One region of the Paraburkholderia sp. Ac-20342 genome, then DNA from elsewhere that is predicted to be linked to it. Evidence: riboswitches for the same ligand, from Rfam matches in the RefSeq annotation. Region 1 holds a riboswitch; each other region holds the start of a gene.
The links. A riboswitch is a leader RNA that binds a small molecule or an ion and turns the genes downstream of it on or off. The one in region 1 is predicted to bind cobalamin.
Positions count from the first base shown of each region.

Region 2: it holds a riboswitch for cobalamin, as region 1 does, so the genes downstream of both, G3N58_RS00775 (TonB-dependent receptor) here and G3N58_RS03695 (cobalamin biosynthesis protein) in region 1, are expected to answer to the same signal.
Region 3: it holds a riboswitch for cobalamin, as region 1 does, so the genes downstream of both, G3N58_RS32270 (CbtB-domain containing protein) here and G3N58_RS03695 (cobalamin biosynthesis protein) in region 1, are expected to answer to the same signal.

Region 1 covers NZ_JAAGPQ010000005.1:141,454-148,652, reverse strand. Annotated here, with positions in the region: gene cobN (cobaltochelatase subunit CobN) at 1-1,447, opposite strand, end outside; gene cobW (cobalamin biosynthesis protein CobW) at 1,454-2,572, opposite strand; cobalamin riboswitch at 2,693-2,973, opposite strand; cobalamin riboswitch at 3,053-3,293, shown strand; gene G3N58_RS03695 (cobalamin biosynthesis protein) at 3,537-4,109, shown strand; gene cobO (cob(I)yrinic acid a,c-diamide adenosyltransferase) at 4,106-4,708, shown strand; gene G3N58_RS03685 (cobyrinate a,c-diamide synthase) at 4,712-6,037, shown strand; gene bluB (5,6-dimethylbenzimidazole synthase) at 6,021-6,683, shown strand; gene G3N58_RS03675 (DUF4136 domain-containing protein) at 6,857-7,199, opposite strand, start outside.
Region 2 covers NZ_JAAGPQ010000001.1:188,266-195,464, reverse strand. Annotated here, with positions in the region: gene cobT (nicotinate-nucleotide--dimethylbenzimidazole phosphoribosyltransferase) at 1-379, opposite strand, end outside; gene G3N58_RS00785 (ABC transporter ATP-binding protein) at 425-1,267, opposite strand; gene G3N58_RS00780 (iron ABC transporter permease) at 1,264-2,334, opposite strand; gene G3N58_RS00775 (TonB-dependent receptor) at 2,362-4,362, opposite strand; cobalamin riboswitch at 4,452-4,712, opposite strand; gene G3N58_RS00770 (ATPase) at 4,921-5,280, shown strand; gene G3N58_RS00765 (cell division protein ZapA) at 5,277-5,591, shown strand; RNA gene ssrS (6S RNA) at 5,769-5,950, shown strand; gene G3N58_RS00755 (EVE domain-containing protein) at 6,082-6,540, shown strand; gene G3N58_RS00750 (SIMPL domain-containing protein) at 6,803-7,199, shown strand, end outside.
Region 3 covers NZ_JAAGPQ010000143.1:5,085-12,283, forward strand. Annotated here, with positions in the region: gene G3N58_RS32240 (efflux transporter outer membrane subunit) at 1-624, opposite strand, end outside; gene G3N58_RS32245 (HlyD family secretion protein) at 621-1,628, opposite strand; gene G3N58_RS32250 (DUF1656 domain-containing protein) at 1,625-1,834, opposite strand; gene G3N58_RS32255 (FUSC family protein) at 1,886-3,988, opposite strand; gene G3N58_RS32260 (MarR family transcriptional regulator) at 3,995-4,720, opposite strand; gene G3N58_RS32265 (histidine phosphatase family protein) at 4,919-5,548, opposite strand; cobalamin riboswitch at 5,605-5,748, shown strand; gene G3N58_RS32270 (CbtB-domain containing protein) at 5,791-6,012, shown strand; gene G3N58_RS32275 (CbtA family protein) at 6,024-6,764, shown strand; partial or broken gene G3N58_RS32280 (hypothetical protein) at 6,978-7,199, opposite strand, start outside.

The sequences.
Region 1 (7,199 bases):
CGGGCGGGCCCCAGCGCGCGTTCAACGCATCGCGCACGCTCGCCGGCAGCGCGTTGAAATGCGCGAGATAGTCGTCGAGTGCAAGGCTTTGCAAGGCCGGACGCAGATCGCGCACAACGGGATCGTTGGTCACGCCTTCGGTGAGTTTCTGCAACAACGCAGCGCCGTTTTCGGGCAATTCGCCAACACGATAGCCCTCGCCGCGCAGCATCGACAGAATGCCGACCACCGAAGCCGGCGTATCGAGCCCGACGCCATTGCCGATGCGCCCTTCGCTCATCGGATAGTTCGCGAGAATCAGCGCGAGCTTCTTGTCCGCATTGTCGAGCGAACGTAGACGGCACCAGCGGCGGCTCAGTTCGGCGAGAAAACGCACGCGTTCGAGGTCGGGCTGATAGCGGACCACGTCGACCTCGGTATGCGGACAACGATAGGCGAGCCCCTTGAAGCTGATCGCACGCGTGATGATGCGGCCGTCCACTTCCGGCAGCGCGATATGCATTGCGATGTCGCGCGAATTGAGGCCGTGATTGTCCTTGAGCCAGTCCTCGCGATTGCCGCCGCTCAGGATCACCTGCAACACCGGCGCGTCGCCGGCCAGCGCGAGCGGCTCGGGGTCGTCGATCGCGGACGCGGCGAACGCGGTCGTATTGAGCACGAGTGCAGCATCGTGCTGCGCGCACAGCGACTGCACGACTTCGCGGCTCACCGCATCTTTCAGCGACGTGATCGCGAGCGGCAGCGGATTGAGCCCTTGCGCTTCGAGCGCGTCGATCAGCGCATCGAACACCGCGGTATTGGCAGCCTGCAGATGCGCCTTGTAGAACAGAATCGCGACCACAGGCGCGTCCTGGCGCCAGCGCGCCTGCCAGTCGGCGATGGTCGGCGTGTCGTGCGCGGGATGATAGAGCGACGCGGCCGGCAACGCGCGCGGCGGCTCGGGCTCGCGTCCCCAATCGAGCGCGCGATAGGCGATGCAGCGCAGGAACGCCTCGGCATTCTGCGGGCCGCCCTCGCGCAGATAACGCCACAACTGATGGCACAACTCGGCGCTCGCGGTACTGCGCGCGAGCAGGTTCGGGTCTTCCTGCAAATCGCCGGAAAACATCGCAAGCGTTTGCTGCCTGCGCTGCGCGAGCGCGACGACCTGCTCGATGCCGTACGGCCAGTAAGCCTCGCCGCCGAGATGATCGACCACGACGACGCGTGCATGCTGCAACACGTCGTCGAGATAGAAATCGACCGACGCCGGCTGCCGCAAATAGGTGACGTTGGCGAGCCGCAGGCTCGGGAAGCCGTCGCCGAGACGCGGAACCACGCTCGCGAGCAGCGACAGCGTGGTGTCGGCGGAACTGAGCACGACGATATCGGCAGGCTGCTGATCGATACGGATCACGCCCTGCGTATCGTCGACGAAACCGCCCGGCGTCGTGCGTAGCAGATGCATGAGCGCTTACGCCTGGTGTGCGGCAACGCTCGCGGGCGCACTAGCGGCGGCGTCGAGTGCCGCGTCGAACGCGCGTTGCAGCGTGGCCTGATCGAGGTCTTCGCCGATCAGCACGAAACGGCTGCCGGCGTGCGCGCCGCCGTCATTTTCGCCGGCCTGCCAGCGCCGGTCGAAATAGCTGTCGAAGCGCCGCCCCACGCCCTGAATCACGAGGCGCATCGCCGCGCCCGGCAACGCGGCAAAGCCCTTCACGCGATAAATCGTGTGGCCTTCGACAAGCGTCTGCAATGCGGCGATCGCCGCGTCGCGCGACGACACGCGCGCTTCCACGACGACCGAATCGAATTCGTCGTGGTGGTGGTCGGGATCGTCGGCGGAACCGTGATGATCGTGGCGCAGGTGGATCGTCTCTTCCGAAGCCGCTTCGAGCCCGAGCAGCGTGTGCAGATCGAGCTGGCCCTGCTGCGCGCGCACGATCTTCACCTGCGGCGGAATCTCCCCGCGAATCAGCGCTTCGACCGCGCGCTGCTGCGCATCGTCGACGAGGTCGGTCTTGTTCAGGATCACGAGATCGGCCGCGGACAACTGATCTTCGAACAGCTCGTGCAGCGGCGATTCGTGATCGAGATTCGGATCGGCCTTGCGCTGCGCATCGACGGCGACCGGGTTCGCGGCAAACTGGCCGCTCGCGGCAGCCGGACCATCGACGACGGTCACGACCGCGTCGACCGTGAAGCTGCTCTTGATCTGCGGCCAGTTGAACGCCTGCACGAGCGGCTTCGGCAATGCGAGACCCGAGGTTTCGATCAGCACGTGATCGATTTCGCCGCGGCGCTCGACGAGCTTTTCCATCACCGGAAAAAACTCTTCCTGCACGGTGCAGCAGAGGCAACCGTTCGCGAGTTCATACAATTGCCCTTCGGTTTCGACGCCGTTTTCATCGCAGCCGATGCCGCAACCCTTGAGGATCTCCCCGTCGATGCCGAGTTCGCCGAACTCGTTGACGATCACCGCGATGCGCTTGCCGCCCGCATGCTGAAGAATGTGCCGCAGCAGCGTGGTTTTGCCGCTGCCGAGAAAGCCCGTGATGATCGTGACGGGGATCTTGCGCAATTGAGTTTGCATCGTGAGGTTCATCCGAAGGCGTTGCGCCGCGCATGCCGGAACGAGCGCCGGCGTTGCCGCGACAACGGAAAACAGAAAGCGGAAAGTGAGGTCGTGAACGCGACGCCGCATCCCCGTGGCGTCCGTCCTGCATCTTCGGGCCGGTATCCGGGCTGGCGAAAGCGCCGCTTCCCCTTCCCGGCCGAGTGGTTTCTCGACCAGTGGTGATATGCCGACGCAGCCTTGCGCGTGGACATCGAAGCCGGCTCCGCGGTGGCCGGCCATGCAGCCGATACCGCTTTTCGCTTACCGTTGCGGGGACAGCACAGGTTGGCCCGTTCCAGAGCAGGTGGGCTCCCTGTTTCCCGTTTAACTGCACGCGCATGGATGCGCGCGCGAGCACCAGAAGTGCGTGCGAGTGTAGGCCCACGGCCATGCGCAGTCAAGGAAAGGACACCGCGTGAAGCGCCGCGCGCGCTTATCCGGCGGGGCGCCATGTGCTATCGTATGCGCGCGTTTGGTGCCCGCACATGCGCTCGCGTGTGCAGTTAAACGGGAAACAGGCAGCGCGTCATGCGTTCAATCTGTGCTGTCCCCGCAACGGTAAGCGACCTGCGACGCGAGCGCCGTTCCGGCCGCGTCGCACATGCGTTTTTCGCGCCACTGTCCGACGAATCCGGACGGGAAGGCAAAGCGCGTGAGGCCGCCAGCCCGGATACCGGCCAGACGCGGAGGCGGCGCCGCGTTCATCGCTGCGTTGCCGGCCGCCGGAATCCGCGGGGAACGGATGTGATGGCGTTCAAGCATGGCCGCGCCGCGCGTGGCGTTTTTCCACGGGGTTTTCGCCGCAAAAACGCAACGCGCCGCGCGATGGTCCAAGCCCGGATTCGCAGTACCGCATGACCTCGATCTTCCTTGCCGCGTGCGCCCTTGCAGGCAGCCGCCCTTTTTCCATTACCGCGAGGCGTTTGCCTTGCATGCCGCGATGACGCGCGCCTCGCTCGCCAGCGCCGGGCACGAGGCCTCTTGCGCTGACGCGAATGCCGAAGCCAAAGCCGATGCCGCTCGACACACCGGACGCCCGGGCAAGACGCTCGGCGTCGGCATCGGCTGTCGCCTCGGCAGTTCGGCGCAACAGATCGAAGCGGCGGTGCGCGCCGCGCTCGGCTCGCACGCGTGCGTCGCTTCTTTCGAACAGATTCACGCCGTCGCCACGCTCGACGCCAAAGCCCATGAAGCGGGCCTGCGCGAATTCTGCGCGCGTCATGCGCTGCCGTTGCAGGTGTTCAGCCGCGAGCAGATCGCCGCGGTGCCGGTCGCCACGCCGTCGCTGGCCGCGCAAACGCATCTCGGCGTCGATGGCGTTTGCGAACCCTGCGCGCTGCTCGCGGCGCAGACCCTGGCGGCTGCGTCAGCCGCTGCATCGCCCACACAGCCCGCGCGCCTGCTCGTACCCAAGACCGTGCACGACGGCGTTACCGTCGCGATCGCCTCGGCCAGCAGCGACGCCGACACCGCTCCAACCCAACCCGACACTCCCCAACAGGACCTTCGATGAAAACCGATCCCGAATCGCATCAACGCATGACCGAACGCCGCCGCGAGGGCCATGAAAAGAAACAGGCCGCCGCGACCGTCGAGAAAGGCCTGCTGATCGTCAACACCGGCACCGGCAAGGGCAAGAGCACGGCCGCGTTCGGCATGGCCGTGCGCGTGCTCGGCCACGGCATGCGCCTTGGCGTCGTGCAGTTCATCAAGGGCGCGCTGCATACCTCGGAGCGCGACTTTCTCGGCGCGATCGCACACTGCGATTTCGTCACGATGGGCGACGGCTACACCTGGAACACCCAGAACCGCGACGCCGACATCGCCACCGCGCGCAAGGGCTGGGACGAGGCGTGCCGGATGATCGAAAGCGGCGACTATCAGATGGTGATCCTCGACGAACTGAACACCGTGCTCAAGTACGAATACCTGCCGCTCGACGAAGTGCTGTCGGTCATCAACGCGCGCGCGCCGATGCTGCACGTCGTCGTGACCGGCCGCCATGCGCCGGACGCGCTGATCGAAGCCGCCGATCTCGTCACCGAAATGCGCGCGATCAAGCATCCGTATCGCGAGCAGGGCGTGAAGGCGCAGCGCGGCGTGGAGTTCTGAGCGATGCCGTCAGCGCCCGAAGCGACGCGCCGCCCGGCCTGTCCCGCGCTCTTTATCAGCGCGCCCGCCTCGGGCCAGGGCAAGACCACGATCACGGCGGGGCTCGCGCGCCTGCACCGGCGGCTCGGACGGCGCGTGCGCGTGTTCAAGACCGGCCCGGACTTTCTCGACCCGATGATCCTCGCGCGCGCGAGCGGCGCGCCGGTGCTGTCGCTCGATCTGTGGATGGTCGGTGAAACCCCGTGCCGCAACCTGCTCGCGCAAGCGGCGGCCGAGGCCGATCTGATCCTGATCGAAGGCGTGATGGGCCTGTTCGACGGCACGCCGAGCAGCGCCGATCTCGCCGCGACGTTCGGCGTGCCGGTGCTCGCGGTGATCTCCGCGCAGGCGATGGCGCAGACCTTCGGCGCGCTCGCGTTCGGGCTCGCGCGCTTTCGGCCCGAACTGCCGTTTCATGGCGTGCTCGCGAATCGCGTCGGCTCGGCGCGCCACGCGCAGATGCTGCAGGAAGCGCTGCCGCCCGAATTGCACTGGTGCGGGCACATCGCCGCGAGCGACGAAATCACGCTGCCCGACCGGCACCTTGGCCTGCACCAGGCAAACGAAATCGACGACCTCGACGCGCGCCTCGAGCGCGCGGCCGATACGCTCGCGGCGACCGCGCTCGCCGAATTGCCGCCGGCCGTCGACTTCGGTACGCCCGCGCCCGACGTCCTGCCGCGCCTGCTCGAAGGCAAGCGGATCGCGATAGCGCGCGACGCCGCGTTCTCGTTCATCTATCCGGCCAACGTCGCGCTGCTCGAAGCGCTCGGCGCACAAGTGCACGACTTCTCGCCGCTCGCCGACGAAGCCCTGCCCGACGACATCGACGCGCTCTATCTGCCGGGCGGCTATCCCGAACTGCACGCGGCGACGCTGGCCGGCAACGCGCGCAGCGCCGCGTCGATCCGCGCGCACGTCGCGGCGGGCAAGCCCGTGGTCGCCGAATGCGGCGGCATGCTCTATCTGCTCGACCGGCTGACCGACGCGCACGGCACGAGCACGCCCATGCTCGGCCTCGTGCCCGGTCACGCGACGCTGCAAAAGCGCTTCGCCGCGCTCGGCATGCAGCAGATCGACAGCCTGCACGGCCCGCTGACCGGCCACACGTTCCACTACTCGAAGCTCAGCACGCCGCTCGCGCCGCTGTGCTTCGCCACACGCGCGCACAGCGACGCCGCCGGCGAGGCGGTTTATCGCGTGGGCCCGATTGTGGCAACCTATATGCACGCCTACTGGCCTTCCAACCCGGCCTTCACGGCCGCCCTGTTCCATGGCGCAGCCTTTTGACGATTCCGAGCGCGACGCGGTATATCGCGCGATTTACGAACGCCGCGACATGCGCCACTTCGTGGCCGATCCGGTCGATCCCGCCGTGCTGCGGCGTCTGCTCGACGCCGCGCATCACGCGCCGAGCGTCGGCTTCATGCAGCCGTGGCGCATCGCGCGCATTACCGATTCAACCCTGCGCACGGCCCTGCACGACATCGTCGAGCGCGAACGGCTCGCCACCGCCGACGCGCTCGGCAAGCGCCGCGACGAGTTCATGAAGCTCAAGGTGGAGGGCATGCTCGAATGCGCGGAACTGCTCGTGATCGCGCTGATGGACGGGCGCGAGCGGCACGTGTTCGGACGCCGCACGTTGCCGGAGATGGACCTTGCCTCGGTTGCGTGCGCGATCCAGAACATGTGGCTCGCCGCGCGCGCGGAAGGGCTCGGGCTCGGCTGGGTGTCACTGTTCGACGTCGAGGCGGTGCGCGAGCTGCTGCGCATGCCCGCGGGCGCGCGGCCGGTCGCGATTCTGTGCCTCGGCCACGTCGACCGGTTTTACAGCGAGCCGATGCTCGAAACCGAGCGCTGGGCGAGCCGTCTGCCGCTTGCCGATTGCGTGTTCGAAAACTGCTGGCCGCAGAGTGATGTTGTGGAGCGCGAGTAAGGCGCGCACAAGGCCGGGGCGGCCCCGGCTTGCCGCTTTAGCCGGGTCTGGATGAACCAGGTTTGGGCCTCGTTTCGACTTCGTCCCAACCCGGCCCAAGCCCAGGCTCAGCCCCGTCAGCCCCAACCCAACAGCGCCGTTAGCCCAAAGCCTATCCCTGCCTTAGCGTTGCCTCAACGCTGCAACGGCTGCAACGGCTTCATCGACTCCACACTCGCCGCGCCGCTCGTCTTGTCGATGCTCAGCTTCACGCGCCAGTCGGCCGGTTCGTCGAACGGCAGCTTCGCAAGCGCCGTTTTCGCGAGCAGCGGCAGCGCATGCAGCGGGTCCGCATTGCGATCGACGAACACCGCGCTGACCTTGTAGCGCTCCTCGCCATTCGCGTAGTCGAAGAAGCGCAGCGTCAGCGTATGGCGATACTCGCGCCCGAACATCAGCGCACCGAGCCCGCCGCCCGAGTCGCCGCAGTCGGCCGGCTCGCAATCCTTGCCGCCGATGCCGACCGACGCGAGGCGC
Region 2 (7,199 bases), on a different contig from region 1:
CTTGCGTCGACGGCAACGGCGTCGCGATGCCCGCATTGACCACTTCGAGCTCGATGCCCGCGACGCGGCTCAGCGCATTGATCGCCGCGCCGCCCGCGAGAAAATTGGCAACCATCTGCGCGGTCACCGCTTGCGGATACGGGCTCACGCCTTCGGCGGCAATGCCGTGATCGCCGGCGAAGACGATCATGGCCGGGCGCTCGACCGTCGGATGCGTGCTGCGTTGAATCAGCCCCATCTGCCGCGCGAGCGTTTCCAGACGGCCGAGGCTGCCGGGCGGCTTGGTCCGCGTATCGATGATGTGTTGCAGCTCGGCGCGCAGCGTCTGATCGAGCGGAGCGACGTTGGGCAAACCGGCCGGGCGTGGAAAGCGAGTCATAGGTATAAGCGGAAATCGCCGCAAAAGAATGTCGGAATAAAAAAGTCAGCCTGATGCAATGTCATGATCGGCACGCAATTCATGACGCATGCGCGGCGCGGGAATCAGCGCCTCGTGCTCACCGTCGCGAATCAGAATCAGCGGATAGCCGAACGCGCGGCTCGTCAATTCGGGCGTCAACACGTCGCGCACCAGGCCGGCGCATGCGCCGCCTGCTCCATCGAGCAGCAATGCGTGCGTCGCGAAGCGGCGCGCGAGATTCAGATCGTGACACGAAAACAGCACACAGCGCCGCGGTTCCTGCGTCCATGCAACGAGCGCTTCGAGGCAATCGATCTGATGATGCAGGTCGAGATGCGACAGCGGTTCGTCGAGCAGCAGAAGCGGCGCATCCTGGCACAACACGGCCGCCAGCGCGACACGTTGGCGCTCGCCGCCCGATAACGACAGCACATCGCGCGCGGCGAAACTGCCCAGGCCGAGCCGTTCGAGCGCCGCCTGCGCGGCCGCGCGATCCGCGTCGCGCTCCCACCCCCAGCCGCCGAGATGCGGAAAGCGGTTCAGCATCACGATGTCGAGCACGCTGGCGCTGAACGCATCGTGCGCGCTTTGCGGCATCAACGCGCGGTGCCGTGCGAGCGGCAACGGCGGCCAGTCGGCAAGACGCCTGCCGTCGAGTTCGACGTGCCCCGCCGACGCCGGCCGCAGCCCCGCGAGCGTGGACAGCAGCGTTGTCTTGCCCGCGCCGTTCGGCCCGGCGACGCACCAGATTTCGCCGGCATGGAAGGTCTGCGTGAACGCATCGAGCAAGGTGCGCGCGCCGGCGCGCAACGTCACGCGTTGCGCGCTCAGCGCCGAAGCCGGGACGGTATCGTGGGCGCGTGTCATGGACGCCTCTTCAGCAGCATCCAGAGAAACACCGGCACGCCGACCAGCGACGTCATCACGCCGACCGGCAACTGCGCGGGCGCAATCACAGTGCGCGCGACGAGATCCGCGCCCATCACCGCGACGCCGCCGCCGAGCGCGGCCGCCGGCAACAGCATGCGCTGATCGTTGCCGAACGCGAGCCGCAGCATGTGCGGCACCACGAGGCCGACGAAGCCGATCGTGCCCGCCGTCGTCACGGCGGCGGCAGCCGCAAGCGAGGCCACCAGGTACACGCGCAGACGCAAGGGCATGACCGCAACACCCAACGCCTGCGCGGCCGCATCGCCGCGCAGCAGCACGTTCAGGCGCGGCGCGGCGGGCACGATCACAAGCAGCGCGAGCAGCAGCGCGACGAGCGCGGTCCACGGCGGCGCGCCGCCGTTGAGGTCGCCGGTCAGCCAGAACAGCATGCCGCGCAAGCGGCTGTCGGGCGCGAGATTGAGCAGCAGCGTAATCAGCGCGCCCCACCCCGCCGCGATCACCGCACCGGTCAGGAGCACCCGCGGCGACGTGTCCTGCGGTTCGCCGCGCCATAACTCGCGCCGCGCGAGGCCAAGCACGAGCAGGATCGACACCAACGCACCGGCGAACGCACTCGCATCGACGATCCACCATGCGCCGCCCGCGATCATCGCCACGAGCGCGAACGTCGCCGCGCCGCCCGATACGCCGAGCACATACGGCTCGGCCAGCGGATTGCGCAACAGCACCTGCAGCAGCGCGCCGGCGAGCGCGAGCAACGCCCCGCACGCGAAGCCCGCGAGCGCGCGCGGCAAGCGCAACGTACGCACGATCTCGCCGGCGAGGTCGTCGGCGCGCGCGGGTCCGGCATGCCACGGCATCAACGCGGCCAGCACGCGCGATGGCGCGAGCGGCACGCTGCCGAGCGCGAGCGACGCGACCAGCACGGCCAGGGCGATGACCGCGAGTCCGAGCCAGATCGCGGCCGCGCGCCTTGCGTTCATCGTGCGCATGGTAGGCGTGACGTGGCCGGCAGCCGGCAGCGAGCCCGGCGCGCGATTCATGCGCGCGCGCTCACGCCGGTGCGTGCGTTACTGCTGCTGCCAGCCAAGCGTGACGTAGGCACCGCGTCGCGGCGAGTTATACGAGTAGGCCGTTTCATAGTCCTTGTTCAGCAGATTCTCGATTTGCGCGCTCACGTACCACGCTTTCGTGATGTTGTAGCGCGCCGACAGATTCACGATGCCGTAGCCGCCCAGATTGCCGGTGCTATCCGCGCGCGGACCGCTCACGATCCACTCGCCGCCCACGCGCCAGCCGCCGATGCTGCGATTGATCGCGAGCGAGCCGAAGCGTCGCGCGCGCCGCACGAGGTCGACGTCGTTGTCGAGATCGACGGGATTCTGCAGCGTCAGCGAGGCGCGCACGTCGGTCTTGCCGACATGCCCGCTCCACGATCCTTCGAGCCCCTGCACTTTCGCGTGCCCGACGTTCTCGGCCAGATAGATGCCGGGGATCGTCTGCACGTAATCGATCAGATTCGTATAGCGCGTCTGAAAGGCACTGACACGCACCACGCCGAGCAGGTTCGATGCGTACTGCAAACCCGCTTCGACCGAATGACTGCGCTCGGGCCGGATCGACGGATTACCGCTCAACGGATAGTACAGATCGTCGAAGCTCAGCGCGCGGAACGCGTCCGAATAGCTTGCGGTTGCCTTCCAGTGCGAGGTGATGTCGAAGCCATAGCCGAGATAGTAACTGTTCGCCCCGCCGAAATCGGAGTACTGGTCGCGCCGCACGTTAGCTTGAATCTGATTGCGGCCGAAGCGCGCGGTATAGCCCGCGAATACCGAATCGACGTGACGGTTGGGCGCCGCGAACGTATCGGAATCGAGGCTCTGATCGAGATGCTCGTAGCCGAGTTGCAGCTTCTGGTTTGCGGCCAGCGCGAAATCGTTCTGCCAGGTGTACTGGCGATTGTCGGTATCGAAGCGGCCGTTGTCGATGCCGTTGGTATTCGACACGCTGCGGTCGTCGCCCTCGGCAACCGTGAAATGCGTGGTCCACCAGTCGGTCAGCTTGCCGTTCGCGAACACCGAGAGCTGGCGCACCTTGCTATAGAGGTTGTTCAGATCGGTCGGCTCGCCATAGGCGTTGTCGTAGCTGTTGTTGCCGTTCGACTGGAAATAGGTGACGCCGGCGTCCCACCTGTCGCTGAACTTGTGACGCAGCGATGCCGAGAGGCTCTCGTTCAGATTGCCGTTCGCGTTCGGATTCGCGCCGGGCGCTTGCAGCGGATCGAGCGAGGAAAAGCCATCGGTTTTGGTGCGCGCGAGCGAGATGCTGAAGGTCGTGCGGCCGTCCTGATCGAGCGCGCCATTGACGCCGACGGTTTGCGTCTGCGTGTGATAACTGCCGTAGCCCAGCGAAAAATTGAAGCGCGGCGGATGATCGCCGCCATCTTTCGTGAACACCTGCACGACGCCGCCAATCGCACCCGAGCCGTACAACGCCGAGACATTGCCGTTCACGACCTCGACGTGATCGACCTGGTCGAGCGGAATCTGCGCGAGTTGCGCGGAACCGAGGCTCACCGAATCGACGCGCACGCCGTCGATCAGCACCAGCGATTGCGTCGACGACGCGCCGCGCAAAAAGAGGCTCGTCGTCGAACCGGGGCCACCTGTACGCGAGATTTGCGCGCCGGGCGCGAGTTGCAGCAGGCCGGGCAGATCGGTCGCGGTCGTGTCGGCAATGTCCTGCTGATCGAACAGCGTGGTCGGCGGGATCGTATCGGCGAGTGCCTGCGGTCCGCGTTCGGCGGTCACGACGACTGGCGAGAGTACGGTGGCCGGCGGGTTCGCGCGGGGGTTCGCATCGGCATCGGTATTCGCATCGGCGGACGCGCTCGAAGCTGAAGCCGATGATGCGGCCGACGAAGCAGCCGGCGAAGCAACGGGCGATGCAACATCGGCCGGCACGGAAGACGCCGCCGACGCGGCAGCCGTGGTCCCGGCAGTCTGCGCATGCACGACGGGCGGCAGACCCGCGAACGCGAGCAGCGCCGCGCGGGCGAAGGGGGACAGCATGGGTGAGAGTCCTGTGGATAGCGTGCGCAGCCCGCTTCCCCGCAGGCCGCCGCGTAACGAGGCGCCCCCGATGTTTAACGTTTTCGCGGGGGACGTCCTCTCCCTCTGGCCGGTATCCGGGCTGCGACACATCGGCCCCGCCTTCCCACGCGTGACGCGCAGTGACACACTTGCAGGTTCAGCTTCGACCTGCAATCAGGACCGACCTGCATGACGAGATGCGGTCGCTTACCGTTGCGGGGGCAGCGCAGGTTCGCGCGTGCCGGTGTCGAACCCCGCGCGCGCCCTGCTTCCCGTTTAACTGCGCGCGCCGAAAAGCGTGCGCGGGCACCAGAGTGCGGCCAGTTTAGGAGCGCCCCCGGCGAGCGTCAAGAAAGGTCAATCCCTGCGCGAGCCGTGCCGTTGAGTGCAGGTTATTGTCCGATCGACGAGCGGTTTTTCATCTTATGGTCGGGAAAATGCTTGCATAAAGCCAAGTTGTTACGTCTCGAAACGAGACAATTGTCGGAACCTGTAACATTCCGCGCTAAAATGCGAGGTCTTTAGAGGACGCAGCACATGCTCACCGAACTCGAATCACTCTCCCAGAACATCGGCAAGCTGATTGCGATCAGCCAGCGCCACCACGAAGCGCGGCTCGCGCTCGAAGAACAACTCGCGCACACGCGTGCCGAAGTCGAAGCCACGCATGCGGAACTCGCGCAATTGCGCGGGGAGCGCGATGCCCTGCAGGCGGAACGCGATGCGCTCTCCGCCAAGATCGACGACGCTCAGGTGCGCCTGAATGCGATTCTCGAGAAATTGCCGCGTGCCCGCGCGAGCAGCGAACCGGATAACCAGCTCGATCTGCTCGACTCCGCTCAACCCGAACCCGAGGAAGCGGAAAGCGACGTGAGCCGCCACGGAGAAAACGCATGACCACCAAGCAGATCGAAGTATCGATTCTCGACGTACCGTATCGTCTCGCCTGCTCGCCGGAAACCGAAGCCGCCCTGCTCGAAGCGGTCGCACGCGTCGATGCGGAAATGAAGAAAATCCGCAACGGCAGCAACGTGCGCGGCACGGATCGCATTGCCGTCATGGCCGCGCTGTCGCTGGCATCGGAACTGCTTAAGCTGCAAAACAGCGTGCGACACGGAGAAGCATTTCCCGCTGAAGAAATCCGGCGTACAATGCAGCAAATGAACGAACAGCTCGGTACTGTGATTGAACAGTACAGCTTGCAGTAAGCGGTCACAGCCGGCTTCGAACCCAATGTCGAACCGGTCGTGAATTCAACGAAGTAGCTTGAAACGCAGTACTTTTTTGCAAAGCGGGTGTGCGGTGTCGGTGAAGCACATGAGCACCTCTCGCAAGCGTTTGAGTTCTTCTGTTAAAGTTTGAACTGCTGTAGCTTCATCGGTTTAGCTTCCCTGCCTGGTTCGCCAAGGTCATATATTCCTTGAACCAATGCCATGTGCACGGTTGCGGAAATTTGTAGCACGGGCGTGCGCGTCACTCTGTCTGATGTACCCGAAGTGTTGCTAACTGCGACCAATTCTGAACCCCCGGTTCAGGATGCCGGCCTAGCGGCTAAGGCGGGGACCTTATCTGGAACGGCATCGTACTTCGGTTCGATGCCGTTTTTCTTTGGGCTGCGTTTTCCGGTGCTGCTTTCAGGTGCTTTTTGCAGGCGCCGGTTCGCGCGCGTCGTTCAATCCCTCACGTTCAATTCGATTCATGCGCTACTGGCTGATGAAGTCCGAACCGGACGAAGCAAGCATCGACGATCTCGCCAACGCACCGCATCGCACGTTGCCGTGGACCGGCGTGCGCAACTATCAGGCACGCAATTTCATGCGCGACACCATGCAGATCGGCGACGGCGTGCTCTTCTATCATTCGAGCTGCCCCGAGCCCGGCATCGCGGGCATCGCGGAAGTGTCGTCCACCGCGTATCCGGACCCGACCCAGTTCGATAACAAGAGTCCGTACTACGACGCGAAGTCGTCGCAGGAAACGCCGCGCTGGATGCTCGTCGACGTCGTGTTCAAAAAGAAGATTCCGCTGATTCCGCTTGCTGCGCTGCGCGAGCATGCCGAGTTGCAGGACATGCGTGTGCTCGCCAAAGGCAACCGTCTGTCGATCACGCCGGTGACCGAAGCCGAATGGCGTTTCATCACAAAACAGCTTGTTTAAGGGCATATCCGGCGTTCGTTCGTGACTTATGACGAACGGGTGAACGCACCGTGTTGTTCTCCGCATGGCGGATAACGCCGAATTAGGGAACCAAGACAACGCGAGCCGCGCCTAATGATCGGACACGCGTGTTGCAGGGCTCATTGAAGGGCTTCGCCTGGCCGGCGAGCCAGCCCGTCGCGAAAGCGAACCCGCAACCCCTACGCCATCACATGTCACTTGTGTCACACGTGCACAACCTGTTCATACAAGGAGTTCAACAATGACGAAACAAGCCGCACGGGCCCTCGCACTCGCTCTCGCCTGCACCGCGCCTGTCGCGCTCGCGCTGACCCCGACCCTCGCGCGCGCGCAAAGCGTCATGCCGCAGCCCGCGGGCGTGCTGTCGCTCAATGCGCAGGCGAGCGCGGAAGTCCCGCAGGACGTCGTCGACATCACATTGTTTTACGAGCAGGAAGCGAGCGATCCGTCCTCGCTCACGGCCACGCTGAACGAGCGCGCCGACGCCGCCTTGCAGAAGGCGCGCGGCGTCAGCGGCGTAACGGCGCGCACGGGCGCATTCTCGATCTTCCCGTCCACCGATCGCGATGGCCACATTTCGACGTGGCGCGGCCGCGCCGAAGTCGTGCTCGAATCCCGCGACTTCGGTTCGGCATCGA
Region 3 (7,199 bases), on a different contig from region 1:
GGCCGCCGAGCATTGCTCGACGTACGAGCGCACGACGTCGGCGACCACGGTGATGCGCGCGAGGTCGCCCGCGGCTTCGACGGCTTCGGTGTCCGCCGCGGACGCTTCGACGCCGCGGCGCAGCTTGCCGAACAGATCGATTTCGTACGAGATGCTGATGCCGAGGTCGGCTTCGTTGGCGACCGGCAGTTTCTCGAAGAGCAGGTATTGCTCGGCCGATTCCTGTGCGCGTTCGACCGCTGCCGACGCCTTGCCCGAGAAGCCGCCCTGCGCCTGCGCGACGCCGAGCGCCTCGCGTGAGCGCGCGAGATTCGCGGCCGCGACGCGCAGATCGGTGTTCGACTTCAGCGCTTCGTCGATGAGGCTGTTCAGCACCGGATCGTCGTAGAGCTTCCACCAGACCGTCGGCGTGTTGAGGGTCGAGGTCAGGGTGGGGTCAGCGCCTTCGAGCGCGCCTTTGGCGAGCGGCGCGTTGACGAGCGCCTGCTTCGGCAGCGTGTAGTCGGGGCCGACGTTGATGCAGCCGTTCAGCGCGACCGCGAGCGGCAATAGCGGCAACAGCGGGAGCCATGGCCGCAGCGGCAGGCGCGGCGCCAGCGAGGATAAGGGGCGCGCGAGTTTCATTGCGACGCGCCCGACGCAGCCGCGGCCGGCGCGGCGGAACTGGCCGCCACGGCCGAACTGGCCGCCACGGCCGAACCGGGCGCCACCGGCGCGGCCGAAGCCGCCACCGCACCCGACACCGGCTGCCTTCTGACCGGCGACAGATCGCGCACCGACACCGTCGCGGTGCGGCCCGCGATCATGCGGAAGTCGGCAGGCACTTCGTCGAGCGCGACGCGCACCGGAATGCGCTGCGCGAGCCGCACCCAGCTGAACGCCGGGTTCACGTTCGGCAGCATATTCGAGCCTTGCGTGCGGTCGCGGTCCTCGATCCCGGCGACGATGCTCTGCACGTGGCCGCGCAACGGCGTCGGCTCGCCCATCACGGTGATGTCGACCGGCTGGCCGATGTCGATGCCGCGCAGCTTGGTTTCCTCGAAGTAACCGTCGACGCGGAACGAGTGCATGTCGACCACCGCCACCACCGGGCGGCCCGCCGCGACGAATTCGCCGGCGCGCGGCGCGCGGTCGTTCAGATAGCCGTCGACCGGGCTTTTGATCGTCGAGCGTTCGAGGTTCAGCTTCGCGGTGTCGATCGCGACGTCCGCGTCGGCGAGCGCGGCCTCGCCCGCATCGACGCGCGAGCGGCTTTCCTCGAGCACTTCGGCCGCGACGAGATTGCCGAGCTGGCGATTGCGCGCGTATTCGCGGCGCGCCTGGTCGAGCGTGGCGCGGCGTTGCTGCGCGGTCGCTTCGGCCTGGCGCAGCGCGAGCGCATAGCGCGCCTGATCGATCACGAACAGCACCTGGCCTTGCTTGACCTGCTGGTTGTCCGTCACCTCGACCGACGAAATCAGCCCCGAGATATCGGGTGCGACCTGGATCACGTCGGCGCGCACGTGTCCGTCGCGGGTCCACGGCGCGAACATGTAATAGGCGACCAGCTTCCACAGCACGAGCGCGGCCACGACGACGACGATCAGGGTCAGCAGGATCTGACCGAGCGAGAACCAGGTTTTTTTCACGTTATTAGTCTGTGCGAAACGACGACGACAAGGCCCAGCACCAGCACATAGATGCCGAGATCGAAGATGGAGCGATGCCACACGAAGCGGTAAAAGCCGACGTACGCGAGCACCGTGCGGATGACGAGGTTGATCAGGTAGGCGATCAGCATCAGCACCAGCACGGACGGCACGAACACGCCGAAGATATCGATTTCACCGATCATCGCGGGAACTGGAAAAGAGTGGGAACGGGCTGCCGGAAGCGGAGGCGCGCATCATGCGGAAGCCTCCGGTTCGGTCGGCGTCGGCTTCGTGAGCGTGGCCGGAAACAGCGAAAGACGCAAGCCGACGAGCGCGTGCAGCGCGTCGCGCAACTGGCGCGCCGAGGTCGGCGAGGTTTCGGTCGGCGCGGCGGCATTCGCGAGCCCTTGCGCGGTGACGCGCGCGACCGCCGCGTCGATCGACACCATGAGGCTCTGCGGCACCGGCTCGCGGCGGCGCCGCTCGACGCAGCTCTCGTAGTAACTGCGTACGCCGTCGAGAACGTGCTCGATCGCGCCCGGCACTTCGCCGCCGAGCTTGCGCGTGGCGCGGCGCAGATCGATCGCGTTGAACGCGATGCGCAGATCGCGGAAGCTTTCGATCGACGGATGACGGTGCTCGTCGGTCGCGGCGAGGCGCGGGATCAGTTGCATCAGACGGTCGAGCATGCGTGCGGCGAGATTGCGCGGGTCTTCGATCGGCGTCGTCGACGCGGTCAGTGCGACGTCGGCCCAGTTCGAGCGCAGCAGGCGCGAAGCCGCGAATTCGGCGCCGAACGGACGCGTCACGCGGGTCCACAGATACGCGTAGAGCAGGCCGGCGAGGCCCGCGAGATTGGCGTTCACGAAGGTGAGAAAGTTAGCCTCGTAGGCGCCCTGAATGCTGATGAAGGTCGCCGTGTTCACCGCGACGAGCACCGTGACCATGTTGAACTGCGGGCGCGGAATCAGCGTGCCGACGAGGATGAACGGCCCGGCGAACAGGATCACGAGCATCGGGAAGTCGTGCACGTGCGGCAGCACCGCGAACAGATAGACGCCCGCCGCGAGCACGCTGACCGCGGTCGCGAGGAAGAAGCGGAACACCATCGGCGCGGGTTCGTCGAGCGCGGCGAAGAAGCAGCAGGCCACCGCCGCGAGCGTCACCGCGCTGGCGCCGTCGTTCCAGCCTGAGCCGATCCACAGGCTGCACGCGAGAATCACCGCGAGGCCCGCGGACACGGTCGCGAACAGCATGATGCCGCGGTCGTAGAAACGCTCGGTGCCGCCGAGCCGCCAATGACGGAAGTGCGGCCGCCACGAACCTTCGTCGCGCGCGATGATGATGCGCAGCGAGCGGCAGTCCTGCCATACGTCGATGACCTGCCTCAGACGCCATAGCGCGTTCGAGAGCAGCGCGCCGTCCCAGTGCGCGAGCGCGGCCGCGGGTGGACGCAGCGCCGCGATGCGCTCGCGCAGCGCGTTGGCGGTTTCGTCCGGGTGATAGCCCTTGCTCGGCGCGGGCAGCGGCTGGTTGAACCACTTGATGACGTCTTTGAGCAGCGCGTCGAGTCCTTCGGGCCAGCTGTGCTGGCCGTTGTGGTAGAGCGCGAGCAGCGGGTCGGCGAGCGAGGACATGATCGGCAGCAGCAACTGCATGCGTCCGCGCAGTTCGTGTGCGCGCGCGAGGATGTCGGGCCGCGTGTGATCGTAGGCGAGCTGGCTCAGCAGCAGTTCCAGACCGTTGATCGTGCTCGCGAGCCGCTGCCGCGCGCCCGAAATCGCCGCGCTCGCGATGCGGCCCGACAGCGTTTCGGTCGCGTAGAACGCGGCGTCGCGAAACCATGCGTCGGTGCGCTCGATGATGGTCGGCGCGAGCCGGCTCGGAAACAGCGCACTGCCGACGATGCTCGCGCAGACGATGCCGACGAGGATTTCCTCGGTCCGGCTGACCGCGAGATCGAACACGCCGGTGGGATTCGTCACCGAAGGCAGCGCGATGATCGGCATCGTGTAGGCCGCGAGCATGAACACGTAGCTGCGCGCGGTGCGGTCCGATACCGCGAGGTAGAGCATCGTGCCGGTCCAGAGCGCGACGACCACGCTGAACAGATACGGCGATTCGACGAACGGCGGCACGAGCAGCACCGCGCCCGCCGCGCCGAGCGCAGTGCCGAGCGCGCGATAGAGTGCCTTCGAGCGGGTCGCGCCGACGAACGGGTTCGACACGATATAGACGGTGGCCATCGCCCAGTACGGCCGCGGCAACTGGAACGCGAGTCCGATGTAGAGCGCGAGCATTGCCGCGAAGAACGTCTTGACCGAGAACAGCCAGTCGCGAAAGGAAGGGTAGGCCATAGACCGTTACGCGGACCCGGCGTTGTGTGGCGCCGTTGCGCGGACGCCGCGTTTGGTGGACTTGCGTGCCTTGACCGTACCGTGCGCCTTGCCGGCGCCTGGGGCCGCGCTCTTGCCGGTCTTGCCGAGTTTGACGGCGAGGGGTTCGCGCCGCGCGGGTTCGCGTTTGAGCGGCGACGTGGTGCGCTTGGACGCGGCGCGTTCGAGCGGCGCGCGGGTGCCCGCTGCAGGTCCGGCCGTTGTGCCGCGTTGCGGCGGCTCGGGCTTCGCCGCCGCTTCGGCGTCGAGCTCGGCGCGGCCGCTGGCATCCGTCGTGAACGCATCGAGCACGCGCAGCGTGGCTTCGAGATCGTCGCGCGACAGGCCCTTGAGCGCCTGGGCGCGCAACGTGACCAGCTCCTCTTCCATCTTCGCGGTGACGGCGCGGCCTTCGTCGGTGAGCGCGACGGTTTTGGCGCGGCGGTCCTCGGGATCTTCCTCGCGGCGCATCAGGCCCGCTGCGCATAACTGATCGAGCAGCCGCACGAGCGAAGGGCCTTCGATGCCGATGTGATCGGCGAGCGTAACCTGGCGCACTGCCGAACCGAGCCGGCTCGCGGTCAGAAGCGGGGTCGCGCACGCTTCGGAGACGTTGAAGGCCGCCAGCACGCCATGACTCGTGCGCCGCCACTTTCTGGCGGCGACGACCAGCGTGCTGCTGACGGTGCGGCGCAGGGTATCAAGATTCGGCATGGCAGGTATTGTATTTCCTTGATATTCGTTAGCAAACTATTGAATCGGAAATTCGCGCCGTGCCGGGAGAGTCTGCGGCGCGAATGCGACAGTCGCGTTAAACGGAGGGGGACGGGACGTGTTTCCGATGGTGTCGGATGCGGCGGCGGGGCTGCCAGCAGGGGAGCGAAGCCGTATGTTTCGCATGCCGCGTTCGCGTCAGCGAGTGGCGGCTGGCCACCATGTCCAGCCGCGCCGCGAGTGGCGCAATTCGACGACCGACAGCGGAGCGATCTCGATGCGAGGAAATACCTGTGCGGATGCGCCGAGCGCATGCACGATGGCGGCTTGCAGCAGCGGCGCGTGCGTGATGGCGAGCACCGTGTGTGTTTGCGGCGATACGGCTGGCGGTGCCGGGTTTGCCGCGTTGCATGTCGATGCCGATGTCGTGGGTCCGTCCGGTGCGTCGAGCCATGCGCCGATCCGTTGCACGAGCTGGCTGAACGATTCGCCGCCGGGCGGCGCGGTGTCGGCGTCGCGAGTCCACGCGGCGAGTTGCAAGGGCGCTTCATTGGCGAGATCCGCGAGGCGCTGGCCGCGCCAGTCGCCGTAGTCGATATCCGCTAGCGCTGCGGCGGGTGTGGCGTTCAGGCCGAGCGCCGCAGCCGTATCGCGCGCGCAGGCAGCCGGGCTCGTGAAGACGCGAGCCTCGTGCGCAAGTGCCAGACGGGCGCGCGCCGCTTGCGCTTCGGCGGTGCCGCGCGCGTCGAGCGGGTCGTCGGAAGGGAAGCGGCCCGCGCGTTGCGAGGCCGTCGCCGCGTGGCTTATCAGTAGCAGTCGCGTATCCATTCTGTGCTTTCCCGATGCTGCCGTTTGTCCACGCGAGCTTGCAAACGTGGCCGAAGCTTTCATGAAGGCAGAAGTTTAGCGCGTAGAATAAGGGCTCCGCGAAGCACGGAAGCCGGTGAGAGCCCGGCGCGGTCGCGCCACTGTAATCGGTTTGCAAGCAAGAGCCGAAAGCCAGACCTGTGCTTCGCACCATTCCTATGTCATCGACTTTCGGGGCGCGTTACCCCCAGGAGATATCCATCATGGCCGAAGCCGTTTTCGATCCCGCCGCGCAACCTGCGGCCGAGCCTACTCCGATTCCTTTGCGCGAACTGCTGCCGTGGGTGGTATTCGGCGGTTTGCTGCTGTTGCTCGCGCTTTATTTTGTTGGTGCGGAAGAGGGGGCTACTTCGCTGGTCCCCGGCATGTACGTGCATGAGTTCGTGCACGACGGCCGCCATCTGCTTGGCTTTCCCTGCCACTAACGGAGTCCGACATGGTTGGCAAATTACTGGTGCGCGGGATGCTCGCGGGCATCGTCGCGGGCTTGCTCACATTCAGCTTCGCGAGACTCGCGGGTGAGCCGCAGGTCGATCAGGCTATTTCATTCGAAGAAAAAGCGGCGGCCGCACGCGGCGAAGCTCCCGAGCCCGAACTCGTGAGCCGCGAAACGCAGGCGGGTCTCGGTCTGCTGACCGGCGTCGTGACGTATGGTGCGGCGTTCGGTGGTTTGTTCTCGCTTGTGTTTGCGTATGCCTATGGACGGGCGGGTGCATTGAGCATGCGCGCGTTGTCCGCATGGCTCGCGCTCGGCGCCTTCATCGCGCTCGTGATCGTGCCGAATATCAAGTATCCGGCGAATCCGCCATCGGTCGGCGATCCCGAGACGATCGGCATGCGCACGGGGCTGTTCTTCCTGATGATCGCCATTTCGCTCGTGACGATGGTGTTTGCGCTGAAGGTGCGCCGCCGCGCGGTTGCGAAGCTCGGCGCGTGGAATGGCTCGATCGTGGCAGGCCTGGTGTTCGTCGCGATCATCGCGGCCGTGCAGTTGTCGATGCCGGTCATCAATGAAGTGCCCGCCGCTTTCCCGGCCGTGCTGCTGTGGAAGTTCCGCGTCGTCGCGATCGGCATGCAGGTGATCATGTGGGCGACGATCGGGTTGCTGTTTGGCGCGCTGGTCGAGCGCAGTGCATTCATGCGTACGAATGCGCGCGTAACGATGAGGTCGGCCTGAGATTGAAGGCAATGCATGACCGCGAAAGCGGTCATGCTTCGCGCGCAACGCGCAAGAATGGTTTTACTTCAATGACTTGGCGTAATTGTGGAGTGGTTATCCACAGGCTTGCGAACATTTTCTGTGGAAAAGCTCCTCAGGTCGCTTTTCGCCAATTACCTAATCTTCTAATCCATGTTCTTCGCTTCTCCCGGTGCAAATTAAATCGGATGGCTAACTAATTCGAATTCGATGCCATGGTGCTCGATTTTTAAGCTCTTCGATTTTTTTAAAAGAAATTGTGAGAAGGGTCTTGACGTGATGCGGGGCGGTCAGCATAATCTCGTTTCTCTGCTGCAGACGCAGCGACGCGAACGAAGCGGTGCCGGGTGGTGTTGGGCATGGTTGAGTGAGCGGACTGATCTTTAAAAACCAACAGCCGATAAGTGTGGGCGC